2 regions of the Thiothrix unzii genome follow, and region 2 is predicted to be linked to the other one. Evidence: predicted binding sites of a transcription regulator. Region 2 holds the regulator's gene; the other holds the start of a gene.
What was found. Region 2 encodes HrcA, which represses chaperone genes, less so after heat shock. Its sites were predicted from a motif close to TTAGCACTCNNNNNNNNNGAGTGCTAA; they were not measured.
Positions count from the first base shown of each region.

Region 1: a site for HrcA is predicted at 1,718-1,744, ahead of rpoH (RNA polymerase sigma factor RpoH). Genes of this name have one in related genera too.

Region 1 is NZ_CP072793.1:397,730-405,307, reverse strand. Features, by position in the region: gene J9260_RS02305 (T6SS effector amidase Tae4 family protein) at 1-328, opposite strand, end outside; gene rpoH (RNA polymerase sigma factor RpoH) at 815-1,684, opposite strand; gene J9260_RS02295 (coiled-coil domain-containing protein) at 1,847-3,556, shown strand; gene J9260_RS02290 (DUF302 domain-containing protein) at 3,563-4,042, opposite strand; gene J9260_RS02285 (DUF302 domain-containing protein) at 4,039-4,461, opposite strand; gene J9260_RS02280 (hypothetical protein) at 4,721-4,978, shown strand; gene J9260_RS02275 (DoxX family protein) at 5,024-5,647, opposite strand; gene queD (6-carboxytetrahydropterin synthase QueD) at 5,772-6,149, opposite strand; gene J9260_RS02265 (DUF3131 domain-containing protein) at 6,227-7,543, opposite strand; gene J9260_RS02260 (glycosyltransferase) at 7,540-7,578, opposite strand, start outside.
Region 2 is NZ_CP072793.1:1,898,611-1,906,188, reverse strand. Features, by position in the region: gene recN (DNA repair protein RecN) at 1-1,408, opposite strand, end outside; gene J9260_RS09520 (NAD(+) kinase) at 1,412-2,278, opposite strand; gene hrcA (heat-inducible transcriptional repressor HrcA) at 2,383-3,441, shown strand; gene J9260_RS09510 (YqiA/YcfP family alpha/beta fold hydrolase) at 3,438-3,995, shown strand; gene pyrH (UMP kinase) at 4,077-4,811, shown strand; gene frr (ribosome recycling factor) at 4,816-5,373, shown strand; gene uppS (polyprenyl diphosphate synthase) at 5,373-6,101, shown strand; gene J9260_RS09490 (phosphatidate cytidylyltransferase) at 6,094-6,897, shown strand; gene ispC (1-deoxy-D-xylulose-5-phosphate reductoisomerase) at 6,906-7,578, shown strand, end outside.

The DNA of each region.
Region 1 (7,578 bases), 1.5 Mb from region 2:
CCCCGGAAGTCGGGTGATTGCGCCACAGTTTTCGGAAATCTAAGTTAGGCCCTTCGGTGGGTAAGGTCATTGTCCCTAATGGCGTAACTGGAGGAGCTGGAATAACCGGTGGCGGCACAGGTGTAACAGGCGGCACAGGTGTAACAGGCGGTGTGGGTGTCGGCAGTGGCGTGGGCGTGGGCGTCACCGTTGGCGCAGGTACGGGGTTCTGCGGTGGCGTAATAGATACTGGCGGCTCCACAGGCGTTGGCAGCGTAATTACCGGGGCGGGTGGTCGTCTCAGCCAAGAGAACAAACGTTCCCATAACGTAGGGCTTGGGCTAGGCATTCAATGGCTCCTTAATGAATTACTACCTAGACTATAGGAAAGAATGTTTTGTTGAGCCAGATCAAGTTTCTATTTTCCGCTGTAAGGCATACTTCACCTCACTGATTCACCCAGCAAGAGAGGGAATGACGATGTTTAGTTTTGATTATGGCCTGCCAGCGGCGATTGTGATTGCGTTGATCCTGTTCTCATGGTTCAGCTTTTTCTCGGTTGTTTTCGCTTAAGCGAACCCGAACCTGCATTTGTACACGCGCTTGCTTGTCAGCGGCGCGGGTTTCTTTTATCCTTGCCTCTAGAAAGTGCTTTAGAGGTATGTATAAATGTTGAGCTGGGATTTTGGAATACCAATGCTGATCGTGATAGCTTTGATTGCGTTCTCATGGTTTAGCTTTTTGTCTGTCGCCTTTTTAGGTTAATCAGATAGCAAAACGCCAAGAAAAAGGCCGCTAACGCGGCCTTTTTTATGTGGGTCACATCCGTTGTTGATCAAACCGCCTCGACAACTGCCAACCGCAACTTGCTCACCGCCGCATTTTCTAGTTGGCGAATCCGTTCCGCAGAAACGTTATATTTCGCAGCCAACTCATGCAGTGTTGCTTTTTCTTCGACTAACCAACGACTGGCTAAAATGTCTTGGCTACGCGCATCCAATCCCTTTAATGCTGTCTGCAAACGCTCGCGGGTAAAACTGTCCCACTCTTCCGCTTCCAACCGCTCCGATGGATCAGCAGATTCCGCTGCCAAATATTGACTGGGTGAAAAACTTGCGGAGTCGTCATCGTCATGATCAGCACTCAAGTCAAACGATACGTCGCTGGCACTCAAACGCTTTTCCATTTCCAACACTTCAGCGGTTGTCACCCCTAAATCGTTAGCCATCGACTGCGCTTCTTCGTGGTTCAACCAGCCCATGCGTTGCTTGCTGCTGCGTAAATTAAAGAACAACTTGCGCTGCGCTTTGGTAGTGGCGATTTTGACAATTTTCCAGTTACGCAGAATAAATTCGTGGATTTCCGCACGAATCCAATGCACCGCGAACGAAATCAGGCGCACATTCATTTCAGGGTCAAAGCGTTTCACCGCCTTCATCAAGCCGACATTACCCTCTTGCACCAAATCGCCCAAAGGCAAGCCGTAGCCGTTGTAACCACGCGCCACTTTCACCACAAAGCGTAAATTGTGCAAAATCAACTGACGTGCAGCTTCCAAATCATCGTGGTATTTGAGGCGTTCCGCCAAACCGCGTTCCTGCTCGACATCAAGCACCGGAATGGCGTGAATCGCATGGATGTAACTTTCCAGATTACCTACCGGGACGGGTAAGGTTTGTCCTCTTAGCATCAATGCGTGGGTCATTAGGGTAGTCTCCTTATTTGCTATGGGCTTATATTAGCACTCTACCTATTGGAGTGCTAATTACCTGTTAAGGTTCCCGTTATTATTAGTGGTTCATGTCCGGTTCTTTTTAGCATATTATTATGCGACAACAGCGCGTAAACCGATAAGCAGACAATAAAAATGAATCGCGAAGAACAAACTCTGATTGAAAAAATCGAAGGCAACCGTTTCCTGACGGCAACCGACCGGCAAATCCTGATCGACCGTTGGAAGGATGCCAACGAACGTCTGCAAGCAACAGAAAGTACCCTGCACCAGTTGGATGAAAAACGCCAAGAGCAAGAGAAGCGGATTAACACCCTAGAAACGGCTTTGATTGAGCGCGATCAGCATTTAGAGCGCAAAGAACACCTGTTGCACCAAAAAGAACAGTTGCTGCAAAACACCCACGACACCCTGCACGAACGCGATCAGCAAATTCAGGCGCGGGATGCCACTATTGCGCACAAAGAAGAAACCGTGCGTGAACGTGATCACTTGATTCGTGAGCTGGAAAAGCGTTCGCGTGAGATTGAGCAATTCATCAATCAAAAAGAAAAGTTCATTTTAGAGCGTGAAGATCAGATCCACATCCGTAACCGCCGTCTCGAAGAAAAAGATAATCACATCGGCAAACGCGACCGTGAAATCGAAACCCGCGACAAACAAATCGGCAAACGCGATGCCAATATTCAGGAACTTAGCCAGCAACTCACTGCCGTCAATCGTTGGCTCAATGATCAACAACAACGCATTTACACCCAAGAACACCTGATCAACGAGCGCAACCGCCAACTCTCCGAACGTGACCGTCAGCTAAAAGCACGGGATCAGGAAGTGCATTACCGCGACCAACGCCTGCGCGATGTTGACCGTTTATTGCAACGCCGTGACGACACCATTTCAGAAAAAGAGCAGCAATTACGCCAGCGTGATTCCTTGCTACGGCGCAAGATTGAGCAAATCAGTTTACGCAACGAACAACTTGCGGAACAAACCCGCTTATTGCACGAAAAAGACCGTTACACGCAAGAACGTGAACAATTACTGTTGGAATCGGTGCAGCAGCTTCAAGAAAAAGAACGGCACTTAATCAATCGCGATCAAGTAATCAGCGAACGCGAACAGCATTTACAACGCCGCGATACCCAAATTGCCGCGCAATTTCAGCAACTGCAAGAGCGTGACAAGGAAATCCAAAACCGCGACCAATTGCTCGTCACCTTGCAGCAACACATTCTGGATCTTGATGGCAGCTTACAAGAACAGCAAAAATATCTGGAAAGCCATAGCATTCAGGTGATAACGCTGCAAAATTTGCTGTTACAAAAAGATCAGCAAATCGCCGAACAAAGCAAATTACTCAGCGACAAGGAACAGCTTTTACAAGCCAAAGACGAACTGTTGCACCAACAAGAACAACATTTGCGCGACAGTAGCGCACAACTCGAAACCCATACGCAGGCATTGCAAGCCAAAGACCGCTACGTGCTGGAGCACTCCCAGCAACTCGAACACCGCACAACCGCATTGCAACAGCGCGAACACACTTTGCAACAACGTGAAGAACAACTCAACGAACGTGAACGTCAACAAGCAGGGCGCGAATCGGTGCTATTGCAGCACGTCGAAACCCTCACCAATCTCACGGAAAAATACCAAGAAGGCAGCAGTGAGACGGAAAATATTGCGCATAAAATCGAGCAGCGCGATAAAGTAATCAACCTCAAAGACACCATTATCGCCCAGCTCAATCAACAATTGCTGCACAAGGAAAAAGCTTTGCAACAACGCGATGCGATGCTGCAAAAACTGGGGCAACAATTGCGCCATTACAGCGCGACGGCTTGAGGCTGATTAGTTAGCCTGAGCCACCCGCGTGGTTTTCATGGCTGCTAACACCGCGCGAAAATCTTTTTCCCACGCTTTCAGTTGCTGCTGCAACGCCGGATCAGCATCCAACAACGGAGCTAATTCCACCGGATTGAGGACGGACATCACCGTGTCTTTACCATCCGCGTAGATTGCCAGCTTAAAAGGAAACAATGGCACAAGATCAGGGTATTGCTTGCTTAACGCGCGAACTTCTTCAAGCCGCCCAAAAAACACAATTTTATAATTGTCTGTTTTGTAGCCCATATCATGCAAACCGCCATCGCATTTTTGAATATGGGCGACACTAAAACCCTGCTGCTTCAAGACATCCTGCACCTGTTCCAAGGTTGCATCAAACCCTTGCGTAGTGCGTGCGCTTAATACCTTTTCTTGCGCCTGTAGCGGACTGTTTAATATGACCAGACTCAGGCCAACGCCTAACCAACGCGCTAATGCTTTCATAAGGTCACCTCATCAATAATCGCCTGATACTTGCCTTCTAAATCTTTAAAGGCAGCGGTCAAACGCGGGTTATCGAACAAAGTAAGCATGGCTTTCACATTGCCTGTTACCAATGTCACCTTACCAGTGTCATCCTCTATCACCGTAATCGTACACGGCAACAGCACCCCGACTTGCGGCTCAATTTGCAACGCTTCGTGTAAGTCACTGAAATTACAAAAACGCACGCTAACCTGCTTGGTATTCACTGACAATTCATCGGTCAAACCTTCTTCCAGATAACGGTCGGGGAATACCCGAAAATTATGCGCATGAATGGTGTTACGTAGCGACTCCAAGGTTTCTTCAAAACCATAAGGCGACTCTTGTACCAAGGTCAATTTCAAACCACTGGGTGTCGCCGTCGCATTGGCTGTCATGCTCAAACACCACACAGTGATGCCCATTACTATTAACTTTTTTAACATTTTCATTGCAATAGCCCATCGACAATAAATATTAGATTTTTCTAATATACTGTCAAGTGATGACAACTTCAAGGCCATTGACACAAATTCATCAAGCATAAATCCGCTAAACTACCAAGGATTGAGAAGCATCAATTACCCCGGATTCAATTGCGGCGGATAATGAGAGCTGTCCACCTTCCCTTTCCATGTTTCTACAAATAGGTATGCCATGAACGAAAAACGACTAACTCACCTGATGTACGCACTGATTGTGGTCGGGTTAGGCACTGCTGCCGTCGGTGTGGGCTTGGTGATTTTCACTGACATTGTGACCGGACATGGTGTGCAAGGTATTGCGATTGTCGCCGCGCTGATTGCTGGCGGGTTATTTTTATCCATTCCCGCAAAGATTTACCTGACGTTTCAACTGATGAAACACAACGATGAGAAGGTGAAACTGATGCGTGAGCGCGGTGAAAGCCGCTAATAAAAAAGGCTACCGAGGTAGCCTTTTTAACGTTATGTCGCGGGTTTAGTGCTTTTGCAGACCCGGTTCATCGGTAGCATCAATTTCAAACGGGTCGTGACGCACCGCTTTATTGTCTAAACGCTTCACGAAACTGCGGTAGATATACCAATCCAAGCTAAACCAACGCCCTGCCCCCATGAAGAACAACGCCAGCAGCAGGATAAAGTACACCAAATACACTTCCGTCAGATTGTTGGTCATATTGGTATAACCGTGGCTCATCACCAATTGCTGCATGGTGGTGAGGAAGCCAGCTTCGCCCATTGCCATCAAACCCAGTAATACCACCACGAACATCAGTGCCAATACAATCCAGCGCACTGCAAAACCCAACACCAACAATACTGCTGCGGCAATTTCAATTGACCCCAGCAAAATCACCAGCGTTTCCGCACCCAAACCCGAAATCACGGTATTGGTAACGGCAGCAACACTTTGCTGGAACGCTTCGGTATTAACCCATGTCAGTGGATTCCACAGCACAAAATCAGTGCTGGAAAATAATCCTAAACGTTGAACACCTGAAATCCAGAACATCGGTGCTAAAAATAAACGGATCGCTAAGGGTGCTAAAAAATCAAAAACGCGCATCCACTCAAGGCTGAAAAAGCCAACAAGAAATTTCATGGAACAGCTCCTTGAAAATTAAAAATACGACCAAAAATCAACATCCACTCGAATTGTAGTTAATCTTGACCGGTAATGTTTGGGTCGTATTGTGGCACAGGAAGCCATCTGAATCCAATCTGAATCAACCTTCAGCGTAACGCACGCACGCTCGCTCGGTTTCCCAAATGGTCAATGCGCACACCCGTACCCGTTCGTCATTCAAACGCTGGCTTAAGGTTTGAAAGAAGTAACGCGCAATGTGTTCCGCCGTGGGGTTGATCGTCTGGAAAGGCGCGAGATCGTTTAAATACTGATGATCTAATTCTTCAGCAATCGCCCGAACTTCACGCTTAATGTCTTTAAAATCAATCGCCATCCCGATGCTATTGAGGGTATTGGCTTCCACTTCGGCTTCCACTTTCCAATTGTGTCCGTGCATCCGGCTGCACGCACCCGGATAGTCACGCAAGGTGTGAGCGGAGGCAAAATCAGCGATAACTTTCAGTGTATACAAGGCCATAAGAGGTACTTCAACGTAAACCGGCGGATGATAGTGAAGCCGCTGAATATACGCAAGATTTCCCACGCTTGCCAGTACTACCGCCCCAAACGCATCAACTTGCCGCCTTGCTTATACGCCAACGCTTCCAGAACAATCCCGTTGGTATTGGCGGTAATCGCTTTATTCGGTTGCCCGTTAGATTCATACACGCCGGAATACCAACCACGTTGCGGATTCGCTAATGTCGCAACTTTTTCCACCAGTTGTTTGGTGTAAGCCGTTTCGTAAAGCATGTGCCAACCGAATGCCGCTTTGGTACTCAAGCTCTTAAATTGGCTGGCATCCGCACCTTTTTCGGAAATCGCATTCCACGCTTTGCCATCGGTAAACACGGTGTTGTAAACGAAGTACGGCGGCTGGTCGATATTGTCTTCAGAAACGGCAGTCAATACACCGGTATTAGCTGCGCGTTTTTCCTGCGCTTTGTAAACGCGCCATGCCAGCTCTTGCGACAAATGATCCCAGCCGAACTCAATACCATCAAGAATATAAGGCTCACTGACCACGTAGTTGTGCGCCCCGTATTGCTGCGGATCACGACTGTCAGTGCCAATCTCCACCCCTTCAATGTTCACAAATTTGAGGAAATCGGTGTAACGCAACGAGTTGGCGACATCTAACCCCATCAAATTAAAGGATTTCGCGGCGTATTCTTCGTAACCCAACCGCCCTTCTTGCAAGTATTCGGTGTCGCCCGCATCGGTCACAACCGCGCCATGCAACACACCGTTAACCAGCATCGGCTTAGTGTCCCAACTGGCTAATACCTGTTTCACCGCTGTGGTGTGTTGCGGGTAATGCCAAGTCAACACATTGAGCGGCACGAGCAACCGCCCAATATCAATTGCCGACCAACCGATACCTTTTTCGCTGGGTTGATTGGTGTAATCGACCATTTGCAGCGACACAGTATTGTACGATTTATTGGGCAGTTTACCTTCAAACAACGGCAGTTTCGCCAATGTATCCAAGGCTTTAAAAATACGCGCATCGAACTCAGTTTGCTCAATAATACCCAAACGTTGTGCAGCAATAACCGCCATCAGGTAAGACGAGGTGTCCCACAACGTTGATGCGGGATAGTTATCAACCGAGTTCACCAACCCCGTGGCGGGAACAGTGTTGTTCTGGAAATATTTCCATGCGGTTTGCGCCCATTGCATTTCCTGCGCAGTCAACGCACGAGTCGGGGCGATGCTGACATCGTTGCTGGGTGCGACTATCGCCTCCGGGGTTGCAGCGTTACCCATGCTAATCCCCTCCAGCCAACCGACCATGCCAAATGCCGTGACCAAACCTGTCAGAAAGATAATGTGGCTGCGGGCGCGAACCAATCCTTGTTTAAAGCTCATGCAATCACCTCGTTATATTGTTGTTCTTCCTCTGG
Region 2 (7,578 bases):
TACCGCCGCCGATGCCGGTGTCTACTTCGTCAAAAATCAGTGCGGGCAGGGTCACTTTCTGTGCTGCAATCATCTGAATCGCCAAACTAATGCGCGATAGTTCCCCGCCTGAGGCGACTTTCATTAACGATTTTAACGGTTGACCGGGGTTGGCACTCACGGTGAATTCGATGCTATCCATGCCGCTGGCCTGAAATGCCGTTTGTGTCTCACTATTGACCGTAATGGTGAATTGTCCGCCTTGCATTCCCAATTGTTGCATGGCTTTGGTGACTCCGGCGGAGAGCTGTTGCGCTGCCTTGATGCGTGCTTTGCTCAGATTGCTGGCTTGTTTACGGTAATGATCCGCTGCTGCTTGGCATTGTTTTTCCAAGGTTTCAAGGTCGTAATCGTCACCGCCGAGTTGCACCAGTTCGGTTTGAATGCTCAGTAATTTTTCAGGAAGCAAGCGCGGGTCAGTACGGTATTTACGTGCAAAACTGCGAATATCCGCAATCCGGTTTTCCACCGCTTGCAAGCGTGCCGGGTCAATATCGAGACTTTCAGCGTAATCGCGCAATTGTACCGAGGCTTCCTGCACCTGAATTTGCGCACTGGTAAGCAGTTCCAGCGGGGGTTCTAAACGGTTATCGAGTTGTGCTTGCTGGGCTAAATCGTGCATTAACCGCCCCAAAATCGCGTACAACGACGGTTCGTTATCGTACAACTGGGCGTAACCTTGTTCAGCCGTGGCACGTAATTGTTCGGCATTGGCGAGGCGATTTAGCTCTTCATCCAATTGTTCGGGTTCGTCTGCTTGTAACGCGAGGGCTTCCAGCTCGTGTGCCTGAAACCGCAGTAACTCCACGCGCTCTTGATGTTGCTGATTTTGTTGGCTTAAAACAGTGACGCGCTCGTGTAATTTCTTCCAAGCTTGCCAAGCATTGCGGGTATGCTCCAGCAAGTTGTCGTTGCCTGCAAAACCGTCCAACAGGTGACGTTGCGCGTCTTTTTTCATCAGCGACTGGTGTTCGTGTTGCCCGTGAATGTCCACCAATTGTTCGCCGAGTTCGCGTAATTGCGTTAAGTTTGCCGGGGAACCGTTGATCCAAGCACGCGATTTACCTTGTGCGGTAATTACGCGCCGTAGGATGCAAGTGTCATCCTCGTGTTCCATGCCTTGCGTTTCCAGCCAGTCGCGGGCAAACGGTGTTTGGGTAATATCAACGCTCAAGGTGAGATCGGCTTTATCCGCTCCGTGGCGTACCGTATTGCTGTCGGCTTTGTCGCCTAACACCAAACCGATAGCGTCCAGCAAAATGGATTTGCCCGCGCCAGTTTCCCCGGTGAGTGCGGTCATGCCCGCGTGTAATTCGAGATCAAGCGTTTCAATAATGGCGAAATCGCGGATATGGATATGTGTCAGCATGGCTTAAAGCTGTACTCCCCAGTGCAGTTTTTCACGCAAAATACGGTAGTAATCATAACCTTGTGGGTGCAATAAACGCACTTTTTCCGAATGAGCGCGAATCCGCACCCGATCACCGGATTCCAGCGCGATGTTATTATGCCCGTCAAACGATACCCGTGCGGGAATATCGCGTTGTTCACACAATTCGATTTCCACAGTGCTGTGACCGTTCAATACCAATGGGCGGTCACTCAGGGTATGCGGGCAAATCGGCACTAAGGTAATGGCTTGCAACGCCGGGTGCATAATTGGCCCACCACTCGACAAGGCGTAAGCGGTAGAGCCGGTCGGTGTGGTAATAATCAGCCCATCCGCCCGCTGGGTATTGACGAAATGTCCGTCAACCCAAGTGGTAAATTCGATCATGCGAATTTCACCGCGCACGTGCAGCACCACATCATTAAAGGCATCACCGCTACCTAGTAATTCACCATCGCGCTCGGCTTCGGCGTGCAGCATCAGGCGTTGTTCTTCTTGGTATTGCCCTTGGAGCATCGCGGCGAGTTGGGTTTGCATTTCATCCGGCGAAACATCCACCAGAAAACCCAAGCGGCCTAAATTAACGCCGATAATCGGCACGTTATACGCCGCCAGTAAGCGTCCTGCACCCAATAGTGTGCCGTCACCGCCGACCACAATCGCGAGGTCAATCCGTCTTGCCAGCTCGCCTGTTGCCATTGATGGCAGCCCCAAAATCAGCCCCGCATTTTGGTCGCAAAGCACCTGAAACCCTTGTTGATTCAGGTCTTCATGCAATTGTTGCAAGGTCTTATCAACGCGGGTGTCGTTAGGTTTGGTGAACAGGCCAATGGTGGAGAACAAGCTCATAATGTTTAGTAGTTGCTAGTAAAGATGCAAGGCTGGCAAAGCTGGGCTGAAATTGCAAGACTAACGGGCTTGTATCTGCGGCGATTTAACCCTATAACAGACACATGACAGCGACGAATCCCCCTGAATTAAACGAACGCGCCCGGCATATTTTAAAAGTGCTGGTCGAAAATTATATCCACGACGGGCAACCGGTGGGTTCACGTAGCCTTGCGCGTAGTAGTGGGCTGGATTTAAGTGCCGCGACTATCCGCAATGTGATGGCGGATTTGGAAGAAATGGGTTACATCCGTGCGCCGCACACCTCGGCAGGGCGCATTCCGACTTCGCAGGGTTATCGCTTGTTTGTGGATACGCTGGTGACAGTTCGCCCGTTAGAGCAGCAGTCGATTCATATTTTGCAAGGGCAATTGAAAGCCGAACGTGACCCTAATGCATTGATTCAATCGGCTTCTAGTTTGTTATCGGGCATTACCCAGTTAACCGGAATTGTTGCCTTGCCGAAGCGTCAGGCATCCTCAATTCGCCAGATTGAATTTTTGAGCTTATCCGCAAGGCAAGTGCTGGCGATTTTGGTCATGAACCGCAACGAAGTGCAAAATCGTATTATTCAACTCGACGAAGACATTACTTCCGCCGAATTGCAGCAAGCCGCGAATTTCCTCAATGAACGTTTAATCGGCAAAGATTTGTCGCAAGCCCGTACCGCACTACTCGAAGAAATGCGTCAGCACCGCGAAGATATGAATCGCATGATGCTTTCCGCGATTGCCTTGGGTGAACAAGCCGTGGCGGAACAACCCGGTGAAACCCTTGACGGCGGTTGTGTGATTGCTGGTGAAACCAATTTAATGGGTTACGATGATTTGTCGGATATTCACAAATTACGTGAACTGTTTGCTGCTTTTACCCGCAAGCGCGACGTGTTGAGTTTGCTGGATAAGTGCTTGCAAGCCGATGGGGTGAAAATCTTTATCGGGCGCGAATCTGGGCAAACGGTATTCGACGATTGCAGCGTTGTCACCGCGCCCTATGAAGTCGACGGCGAACATTTGGGTGTGCTTGGGGTGATCGGCCCCAAACGCATGGCCTATGAGCGCGTCATTCCTGTGGTGGATTTAACCGCTCGTTTATTAAGTGTTGCCCTGAAGTCCCGCCAATGATGCTATACATTCACGGTTTTAATTCCTCGCCATTATCGAGCAAAGCCCAACAATTACGCGAGTGGTTAGTCGCACAAGGGCGTGAAGCGGAATGGGTGGCTCCGGCGTTACCGCATGATCCCGCCCAAGCCATCGCATTGTTGTCGCGCGTGATCGAAACCGCGCCGACTCCACCGAAATTGATCGGGAGTTCCTTGGGTGGTTTTTACGCCACGTATTTGGTGAGCCGCTATCAACTCAAAGCGGTGCTGCTGAATCCGGCAGTGCATCCGAGCCTGTTATTACGCCCGTTAGTGGGGAAAATGCAAACAAACTGGCACGATGCCAGCACTTACCTGTTTACCACCGCGCATCTGGATGCGTTGAGTGCGTTGGAACAATTTACCCCGACATTCCCCAAAAACTTGTTGGTATTGCTGGAAACCGGTGATGAAGTGCTGGATTGGCAGGTAGCCGCGCACTATTACCGACAGGCGCATCAGGCGGTGTTTCAGGGCGGTGATCACAGCTTCAGCCGTTTTCAGGATCTGTTGGAATTGGTGGATCGGTTTTAGGTAACGGTCTTATTATCCGGCTTGCCCCGTCTGGCTATCACCTGTATAAATGCACCCACATTAACCAGCGCAGGCCAATCTATGTCAGCTACACCCTCTCATTCTGAACCTCGTTTTCGCCGTATTCTGCTGAAACTTAGCGGTGAAGCTTTGTTGGGCAATCAAGATTCGGGCATTGACCCTGAAATTTTGTTTCGTGTTGCCGCCGAAGCTTTGGAAGTGCAGCAATCCGGCGTGCAAGTGGCGGTAGTGATTGGCGGTGGTAATTTGTTCCGTGGCGCAGGTCTGGCTGAAAAAGGCATGGATCGGGTGCGCGGCGATCAAATGGGCATGTTAGCAACGGTGATGAACTCGCTGGCAATGCAAGACGCTATCGAAAAGTTAGGTGGTCAATGCCGGATTATGACGGCGTTGGGTATCGACCAAATCGGTGAGCGTTACGCCGCACACCAAGCACGACGTTATTTGGAAAGCGGCAATGTGGTGATTTGCGCAGCAGGCACTGGCAATCCGTTTTTCACCACTGACACGGCGGCGAGTTTACGTGCGGTGGAATTGCAATGTGATTTGTTGCTAAAAGCGACGAAAGTGGACGGCATTTACGATGCTGATCCGAAAAAAAATCCTGCGGCGAAACGTTTTGATCGGTTATCCTTCAGTGATGCCATTCAACGTCAGTTGGGGGTAATGGACTTAACGGCAATGGTCATGTGCCGTGATAATAAACTTCCCTTAGGTGTGTTTGATATGTTCGCACCGGGGGCACTTGCTGCAATTGTACGTGGCGAGTCTGTTGGTACTTTGGTTGAGGTTTGAAGTGATGATTGCGGACATCAAGAAAGATGCAGAACAACGGATGCAGAAAAGCATCGATGCACTGAAAAATGATTTGACGAAGATTCGTACCGGACGTGCGCATCCGAGTCTGTTGGATCAGGTAATGGTTGATTATTACGGTTCTGAAGTACCGTTGAGCCAAGTGGCTAACGTGAGCACCGAAGACGCACGTACCCTGAAAGTGGTTCCGTGGGAAAAGCCAATGGCAGCCAAAATTGAGAAGGCGATTTTGACTTCTAACCTGGGTTTGAACCCGGCGAATGACGGCAATGCGATTCGGGTGCCATTACCGGCGTTGACTGAAGAGCGTCGCCGCGATTTGGTGAAGCTGGTGAAAGGTGAAGCCGAAGGTGCGCGGGTAGCGGTGCGTAATATTCGTCGCGATGCGAATTCAGATTTCAAAGCCTTGCTGAAAGAGAAAGAAATTTCTGAAGATGAAGAGCGTCGCGCTACCGATGACATTCAAAAACTGACTGACCACTACATTAAGGAAGTGGAAGTCGTGATGGAAAAGAAAGAAAAAGAATTGATGGAGGTCTAATGACGATTCCCCGGCATGTTGCCATTGTCATGGATGGGAATGGGCGTTGGGCAAAAGCGCGGTTCCTGCCCCGGCTTATGGGACATCATCGGGGTGTCGAAGCAGCCCGCAAGGTGATCCGCGCTTGCAGTGATGCAGGTGTGGGTTGCTTGACACTGTTTGCTTTTAGCAGTGAAAACTGGAAACGCCCGGAAGAGGAAGTGAGCGGCTTAATGTCGTTGTTCATTTCGGCATTGGAACGTGAGGCCGCTGCGTTACAACGGCATAATGTACGGATGCGTTTTATCGGCGACCGTAGCGCGTTTTCCAGTGAATTACGCACCAAAATCACTCAAGTGGAAGCCTTAACCGCAAACTGTGACGGGATGCAGTTGTTAATTGCGGCGAATTACGGCGGGCGTTGGGATATTTTACAAGCGGCGCAGACCTTGGCCACGCAGGTATTGCAAGGCGAGTTAAGCGTCGCGGAAATAGACGAAACAAGGTTTACGGCAGCATTATCAACGGGTGACGCACCCGAGCCGGATTTGTTTATTCGCACGGGTGGCGAACGTCGCATCAGTAATTTCCTGATGTGGCAATTAGCGTATGCGGAACTGTATTTTACGGACACATTGTGGCCAGAGTTTGATGCGGCGAGTTTGCAGGCGGCTTTTGCAGATTTTGCCAGTCGTCAGCGACGTTTCGGAATGACAGGTGATCAGGTATCAGGAGTGAAGAATGCTTAAGCAACGGATTATGACTGGACTGGTGCTCATCACCTTAGTATTCGCGGGGGTGATTTTTTTACCGACTCCGCTGTTTGCCTTGTTTTCGATGATGTTTATCGTGGGTTTGGGCGCGTGGGAATGGGCGGGTTTGACCGGCTGTTATCTGCCTGAAAAACGCATGATGGGCACGTTGATGATTCTGATGGCTTCCGTGCCTTTGGTGTTTTTACCCTTGCCTACGATGTCGGTGTTGTGGGTAAGTGTACCGATTTGGACGGCGGTCTTGCTGGCGTTATGGATTTACCCCAAAAACGCAGGTATGTATAAAAAATATTCGTTGGTAATGCGCATTTTAGGGATTTTTGTGCTGTTACCGGCGTGGTTCGCGCTGTTTAAATTGCATCAAATGGATCCTCGCTACGTGTTGTATTTAATCACGTTAGTGGCACTTGCGGATACTGCTGCTTATTTTACCGGGCGTAAGTGGGGGGTAACAAAGCTTGCACCGCATTTGAGTCCGGGTAAAACCCGCGAAGGCATGTCTGGCGCAGTCGTGGTAACGGCCGCTTGGGCAACGCTGGCGACGATGTGGTTGCCTGTGCCTGCGGATAAGTCGATTCATTTCATGATTTTGTCGATGTTTGTGGTGCTGATGTCAGTCGCTGGTGATTTGTTCGAGAGCTTGCTGAAACGTGAGGCAGGGGTCAAAGATAGCGGTCAAATCTTACCGGGACACGGCGGTATTTTAGATCGTGTGGATAGTCTATTGGCAGCCGCACCGATTTTCGCACTCGGTTTATTGTGGCTGGCATGAGGTCGGTGATGGTATCTAAAGGCATTACAGTTCTCGGTTCCAGTGGCAGTATTGGGGTAAGTACCCTTGACGTATTGGCGCGTCATCCTGAGCGTTTTCATGTATTTGCCTTGACTGCGCACACCCACGTTGAGCGGTTATTGGCGCAATGTTTGCAGTTTCGTCCGCGCTATGCCGTCATGGTTGAACCTCGTGCAGCGGAATTGCTGGCAAGTGCGTTGCGTGATGCGGGCAGTGAAACCGAAGTATTAGCCGGTGTCGATGCCTTGAGCATGGTAGCGAGTCATCCACAAACCGATTATGTGATGGCAGCGATTGTGGGTGCGGCGGGTTTATTGCCCAGTTTAGCCGCCGCTCGTGCCGGTAAGCGGGTATTGCTGGCGAATAAAGAATCGTTGGTTATGTCCGGGCAATTGTTCATGGACGCAGTGCGCGAACATTCAGCCGTATTATTGCCCATCGACAGTGAACACAATGCAGTGTTTCAGTGTCTGCCGCGTGACGGCAAAGACGGCGTGGAAAAGATTTTATTGACGGCTTCCGGCGGCCCGTTCCGCACTTGGTCACAAGAGGCTTTGGCGCACATCACTCCTGAACAAGCGGTGGCGCACCCCAACTGGTCGATGGGGCAAAAGATTTCTGTGGATTCCGCCACCTTGATGAATAAAGGCTTGGAAGTGA